Regions from separate parts of the Paucibacter soli genome, predicted to be linked through region 2. Evidence: riboswitches for the same ligand, from Rfam matches in the RefSeq annotation. Region 2 holds a riboswitch; the other holds the start of a gene.
The links. A riboswitch is a leader RNA that binds a small molecule or an ion and turns the genes downstream of it on or off. The one in region 2 is predicted to bind glycine.
Positions count from the first base shown of each region.

Region 1: linked by a shared signal. The riboswitch ahead of WG898_RS09795 (D-amino acid dehydrogenase) and the one ahead of gcvT (glycine cleavage system aminomethyltransferase GcvT) in region 2 are both predicted to bind glycine.

Region 1 covers NZ_JBBHJW010000003.1:385,377-388,775, reverse strand. Annotated here, with positions in the region: gene fusA (elongation factor G) at 1-706, opposite strand, end outside; gene WG898_RS09795 (D-amino acid dehydrogenase) at 790-2,094, opposite strand; glycine riboswitch at 2,186-2,301, opposite strand; glycine riboswitch at 2,305-2,397, opposite strand; gene WG898_RS09790 (alpha/beta hydrolase) at 2,473-3,267, shown strand; gene WG898_RS09785 (acyl-CoA dehydrogenase family protein) at 3,262-3,399, opposite strand, start outside.
Region 2 covers NZ_JBBHJW010000008.1:97,912-101,310, reverse strand. Annotated here, with positions in the region: gene gcvP (aminomethyl-transferring glycine dehydrogenase) at 1-25, opposite strand, end outside; gene gcvH (glycine cleavage system protein GcvH) at 124-501, opposite strand; gene gcvT (glycine cleavage system aminomethyltransferase GcvT) at 558-1,673, opposite strand; glycine riboswitch at 1,733-1,849, opposite strand; glycine riboswitch at 1,859-1,963, opposite strand; gene WG898_RS16870 (response regulator) at 2,065-2,724, shown strand; gene WG898_RS16865 (ATP-binding protein) at 2,727-3,399, shown strand, end outside.

The DNA of each region.
Region 1 (3,399 bases), on a different contig from region 2:
CGACAAAGGCGCCGTCCACCTCCACCACTTGCTCCACCAGGGCGCGGTGCGCGGCTTCCACCGATCCAAAGTCCGATTCGCCTTCGCGGTTGAAGAAGCAGTCGACGATGCGGGTGCCGCCGCCGGCCGGCAGATTGAGTGGCAGGCATTCGCGCCCGAAGGCGGCCTGCAGCTGTTCCAGCAGTGCCGGCAGATTGACGCCGGGGGCGTCGATCTTGTTCACCACGATCATGCGCGTGAGGCCGCGCTGCGCCGCCGCTTCCATCATGCGCGAGGCCATCAGCTCGATGCCGTTCTGCGCATTGATCACCAGCACCGCGCTCTCCACCGCCTCCAGCGCCGGCAGCGCCAGGCCCACGAAGTCGGGGGCACCGGGGGTGTCGATGGCGTGGATGCGCAGGCCCTGGTAGGGCATATGCACCAGCGAGGCATAGAGCGAATGCTGCATGCGCTTTTCAAGCGCATCGTGGTCGCTCACCGTGTTGCCCTTTTCCACCGAGCCCGGCGCCGTGATGACGCCGCAGTGATGCAAGAGCGCCTCGATCAGGCTGGTCTTGCCCGCGCCGGCGGGACCTACCAGGGCCAGGGTCCGGATCTTGGCGATCTCGGCCTGGGCCGGTGGCCCCCCGGCGCCCACTCGACTACCGTTGGGGCTGTCGGAGGCCAGCGCGCCTCCGTCCTTGTGCATGGCTGGGCTCGGGGACATGGCATCCTCCTTCTGGGATGGCCCCAGCGTAGAGGATGCGGTGCCCGGCGGCAAGAGGGCTGATCAAAGCCGCCACATTGTTGTCAGGCAGCCACCGCTTGCCGGCGCCGCGGCGTGATGGCGGTGGCGGCGGTGAAGGAAAAATCCAGCGCCGGCCGCCGGCCGCTGACGATGTCGGCAATGGCCGCGCCGGAGCCGCAGGCATGGGTCCAGCCCAGCGTGCCATGGCCCGTGTTGAGATAAAGGCCGGCCACCTTGCTCGCGCCGAGATAGGGCAGGTTGGAGGGCGTGGCCGGGCGCAGGCCGGTCCAGAACTGGGCACCCTGGCCATCGCTCATCTGCGGGAAGAGCTCGCGCGTGCGCCGCACGATGGCCTCGCAGCGCGCCAGATTGAGCTCGGTGCTGTAGCCGTTCAGCTCGGCCGTGCCGGCGATGCGCAGGCGATCGCCCAGGCGCGAGAACACCAGCTTGTACTCGTCGTCGGTGAGCGAGACCTGGTAGCTGTGTGCCGGCGCGATCACCGGCAGGGTGACCGAGTAGCCCTTGGCGGGATAGATGTTGAGCGAGACGCCCAGCTCGCGCGCCAGCTGGCGGCTGAAGGCGCCCATGCAGAGCACAAAGCGGTCGGCGCTGCGCCGGCTCACCACGCCCGCGGCATTGGCGACGATGACGCGCTCCACGCCTCCCATGCCCTTTGGGCCCTGTTCCATGCCAAGGATGCGGGTCTCGTATTCGAAGCGCACGCCGGCCGCGGCGCAGCGCGCCGCCAGCGCCTGGGTGAAGGCATGGGCATCGCCCGATTCGTCGCTGGGCGTCATGCTGCCGCCGACAAGCTTGCCGCGGCATTGCGCCAGCGCCGGCTCGATGGCCACGCATTCGTCGGGCGTCTTCATGTCGAGCTCACAACCCTGTTCGCGCATGATGCGCGCGGGCTCCTGTGCCGCCTCGAACTCGGCCTCGCTGGTGTAGAAGTGCAGGATGCCCTGGCTGCGCTGCTCGTATTGCAGGCCCAGTTCCTGGCGCAGGGCCTGCAGCTTGGCGCGGCTGTACAGGCCCAGGCTGACGATGTTGCGGATGTTGTGTGCCGTGCGGCCGGGCGTGCATTCGCGCAGGAACTGCAGGCCCCAGCGCCATTGGGCGGCGTCGGCGCGCAGGCGAAACAGCAGCGGCGCGTCCTCCTTCATCAGCCATTTCAGCACCTTCAGCGGCGCGCCCGGATTGGCCCAGGGCTCGGCATGCGAGACCGAGACCTGGCCGCCATTGGCATAACTGGTTTCCAGGCCGGCGGCGTGCTGGCGTTCGATAACGGTGACCTCATGGCCGGCCGCGCGCAGATACCAGGCGGTGGTGATCCCGGTGACGCCGGCGCCTAAAACGATGACATGCATGCTGCGAATACTCCGTTCGGGTTGACGAACGCGCAGGCGCTACGTTTCCTTGGCGGCGTGGTGGCCAAAAGGGATGCGTGCGCCTGGGCGCGCCGCTCCCGCTGTCCTTGGTGCCTGAGAGATTCAGCGCTGGGCTGTGGCGGCCCGCGCCTTGCTCCTTCGGCGGCCCCATGCATTGCACATGAGGCGCTCTCCAGCATTCGGCTTGATTGCAAAGATCCAGTACGGGGCCTGAGCGAGTATGGGAGCTTGCGCCTTCGGCGGCGGCTCGCAGGGCGGGCCGCACTCTCCTGAATCCGGGTCGCAGTGTAGACCATGGCTTGCATCCGGCGGCCCGCTGCCTGCGTAGACTGCCGGCAAGCGTGGAGGATCTGCTGCATGCGCAAGACCATTCTGGGGGCGGGCCTGATGCTGCTGGCCTATGGCGCCGTCCTGGCCTGGCTGTACTGGCGCCAGGAACAGTTGCTGTTCCAGCCCGTGCCGCTGGCCGCCGGTCATCGCTTCGAGCTCGGCGGGGACGTGCAGGACCTAAGGCTGAATGTGCCCGGCGCCACGCTATCGGCCCTGCATCTGCGCCTGCCCCGGCCCAAGGGCCTGGTGTTCTTTCTGCATGGCAACGCCGGCAATCTGCAGACCTGGTTCGTCAACGCCGACTTCTACCGTCGCGCCGGCTATGACCTCTTCATGCTGGACTACCGCGGTTTTGGCAAGAGCAGCGGCCGCATCGAAAGCGAGGCGCAGCTGCGCGCCGATGTGCGCGCCGCCTGGGACGCCGTGGCGCCGCATTACCGCGGGCTCAAGCATGTGATCTATGGGCGCTCGCTGGGCACGGGCCTGGCGGCGGGGCTGGCCGCCGAGGTCGGGCCGGAGCTGACCGTGTTGGTATCGCCCTATGCCAGCATGTCGGCGCTGATGCGCGAGCACTTCCCCTGGGTGCCACGGGGCCTGCTGCGCTACCCGCTGGACACCGGCGCCGACGTGGCCCGGCTGCGCACCCCGCTGCTGCTGGTGCATGGCGAGCAGGACAGCCTCATCGCACCCCAGCACAGCGAGGCCTTGTTGCGGCAGCAAGGGCAGGCCAGGCTTGTGCTGGTGCCCGGTGCGGCGCACAACGACATGCAGCGCTTCGAGCAATACCAGCAGACCCTGCGCGAGGCGCTCGCCGCGCTATGACGGGATCGGCAGCGCGCGCGCCAGCAGCGCATCGACGGCGATGCCGCGCGTATCCAGCGCACCGTATACGCGCCCGCTCTGCGCGTCCAGCAGGCGGCTGGCGATGAAGGCCTCGGCCACCTCGCTGGGCGC
Region 2 (3,399 bases):
GCGGCTTCAGGGCAGACATCAACATGGCGCAATCCTTGGATGCCAGAGTTCGTGGCCCGGGCATCGGTATTCAATACAACAACGGGCACCACGTGCCCGCTTTCTTACCGGAAGAGCTGGTAATCAGCTGTTCTTGACCAGCTCGTCGTAGGCGGTGCTGTCCATCAGCGCGTCCAGCTGGGCGGGGTTGCTCAACTTGACCTTGAAGAACCAGCCGCTCTTGAGCGGGTCGGTGTTGGCCAGCGAGGGATCGTTGCGCAGCTCTTCGTTGACTTCGGTGATCTCGCCATCGACGGGCATGTAGACGTCGGCCGCGGCCTTCACCGACTCCACCACGCCGGCCACTTCCTTCTCGGCATAGCTCTGGCCCACATTGGGCAGGTCCACAAACACCACATCGCCCAGCGCGTCTTGCGCATGAACGGTGATGCCCACGGTGGCGGTGCCATCGGCTTCGATCTGGACCCACTCGTGGTCAGGCGTGTACTTGATGTTGCTCATGGTGTGCTCCGAATGTTGGGAGAAAAGACCAGGGGGTCAAAAGAAGATTGGCCGGTTCAGCCGCGGAAATAGCGATGCGGTGCAAAGGGTGTCGGTGCCACGCTCATGGCCACGCGCTTGTCGCGCACGATGGCGAACACCTGGGTGCCCACCGCCTGGTGGCTGCTGGGCAGATAGGCCAGGGCCACCGGGCTGCCCACCGTGGGGCCCAGCGAGCCGCTGGTGACGACGCCCAGCTCCCGGCCCTCGGCGTCCACCACCTTGGCGCCTTCGCGCACCGGCATGCGCTCGGCGCTGATCAGGCCCACGCGCTTGCGGCTGGCGCCGGCAGCGAGCTGGCCGTCGATCACCGCGGCGCCGGGGTAGCCACCGGCACGCGCGCCACCGGCGCGGCGCACCTTCTGGATCGCCCAGGTCAGCGCGCCTTCCACCGGCGTGGTTTCGGTATTGATGTCGTGGCCGTAGAGGCACAGGCCGGCTTCCAGGCGCAGGGTGTCGCGCGCGCCCAGGCCGATGGGCTTGACCTCGGGTTGGGCCAGCAGCTTGCGCGCCAGCGCCACCGCCTGGTCGTTGTGCACCGAGATCTCGAAGCCGTCTTCGCCGGTATAGCCCGAGCGGGTCAGGAAGGTCTCGATGCCGTCCAGACTGAAGAAGCCCCCGGTCATGAAGGTGAGCTTGGCCACCTCGGGGTTCAGGCGGGCCAGCGCGGTCACGGCCTGCGGGCCCTGCAGCGCCAGCAGGGCGCGCTCGGGCAGGCTGATGACCTCGCAGCGGCCGCCGATCTTGGCCTGCAGATGCGCGGTGTCCTGCTCCTTGCAGGCGGCGTTCACCACCACGAAGATGTCGTCGGGGCGGCGGCACAGCATCAGGTCGTCGAGGATGCCGCCCTGCTCATTGGTGAAGAGCGCATAGCGCTGTTTGAACACCGGCAGATCGATCACGTCGACGGGCACGATGGTTTCCAACGCGGCACCGGCATCGGCGCCGACCAGGCGCAGCTGGCCCATGTGCGAGACGTCGAACAGGCCGGCCGCCGTGCGCGTGTGCTTGTGCTCGGCGAGGATGCCTTCCTTGTACTGCACCGGCATGTCGTAGCCGCCAAACGGCACCATCTTGGCGCCAAGTTCGATGTGCAGAGCGTGCAGGGGGGTGGTCTTGAGATCGGCGGACAAGGGACATTCTCCGAGGGCATTTCGAAAGCCCACCCGGCCCTGAGACCCGTGGTGGGGGGTATGCCCTCGCTGTCCTTGGTACCTGAGAGATTGACCACCGGCGTATTGCCGACAGCTTGCCCCTTCGGTGGACGGGTTCAATGAACAAAGACCCGCCTCTCTCCAGTGAGGAACGCCTGCATCGAGGCGTTTTGTCAGTCCTTTTGCCTGAGCGTTCGAAGCGTGGGATCACCAGTGCCTCTGCGCCTTCGGCGGCTTTCGCGTGAAAAGCTCTCTCCTGACGGCGCGGATTGTAGCCATGGATTGGGGGGCGGGCGAGCAAATTAAGCCTCGTCTAATTGCTGAGCCATGCCGCCATGGAGAATCTCACTTCCCGGTAAAAGGACAAGGCATGCGACTGCTGCTGGTGGAAGACGACCCGATGATTGGCGAGCAGCTGCTCGAGTTGCTGCGCGCCGAGGGCTATGCGGTCGATTGGGTGCGCGATGGCGAGCTGGCCGACGCGGCCCTGCAGGCACAGAACTACGACCTGGTGCTCCTGGACCTGGGCCTGCCCAGGCGCGACGGCATGAGCGTGCTGCGTGCGCTGCGAGCGCGCAAGCAGGTCATGCCGGTGCTGATCGCCACCGCGCGCGACGCGCTGGAGCAGCGCATCGCCGGGCTGGACGCCGGCGCCGATGACTATGTGCTCAAGCCCTTCGAGCTGCACGAGCTGCTGGCGCGCATCCGCGCGCTCCTGCGGCGCGCCAGTGGCCGCGCCGAGCCGGTCTACGAGCACCGCGGCGTGAGCATCAACCCCGCCACCCGCGAGGTGGTGGCCGAGGGTAAACAGGTCACGCTGTCGGCACGCGAATGGGCGGTGCTGGAGCCGCTGCTGGCGCGGCCGGGCATGGTGCTGTCGCGCCAGCAGCTGGAGGAAAAGCTCTATGGCTGGAAGGACGAGATCAGCAGCAATGCGGTGGAGGTCTACATCCACGGCCTGCGCAAGAAGCTGGGCGCGGCGCTGATCCAGAACGTGCGCGGCGTGGGCTACCGGGTACCCAAGGAATGACGATGGTGATGAAGCTGCTGCCGCGTTCGCTGCGCTATCGCCTGATCGCCTTCCTGCTGCTGGCCTTCTCGCTCTCGGCCCTGGTGCAGGGCGGCAGCGCCTACCGCACCGCGCTGCAGGAGGCCGACGAGATCTTCGACTACCACATGCAGCAGATGGCCTTCTCGCTGCAGGGCAGCGTCGGCAGCGGCACGTTGAGCCTGCCGCTGGGCGACCAGAAGAGCTACGACTTCATGGTGCAGGTCTGGGGGCTGGACGGCGTGCCGATGTTTCGCTCGCCGGGCGAGGCCTTGTTGCCGCAGCGCGCGGTGCTGGGCTTCTCGAACCTGGACGCCAATGGCAAGCATTTCCGCGTGTTCTCGCTGCAGACGCGCTACCAGGTGGTGCAGGTGGCGCAGGACCTGGCGGTGCGCCAGCGCATGGCCGGCCAACTGGCCTTTCGCACCATCGCGCCCATCGCCCTGATGCTGCCGCTCTTGGCCCTGGTGGTGTGGTGGGTGGTGAGCCAATCGCTGGAGCCGGTGGCCAAGGTGCGCGACCAGCTGGCCGCGCGCGCGGTCGACGACCTCTCGCCGGTGGCCAGCGAGGAGCTGCCCGCCGAGGTGAAGCCCCTGGTGGACGAGCTTAACTCGCTGCTGGGCCGGGTGCGCCAGGCATTCGAGGCGCAGCAGCACT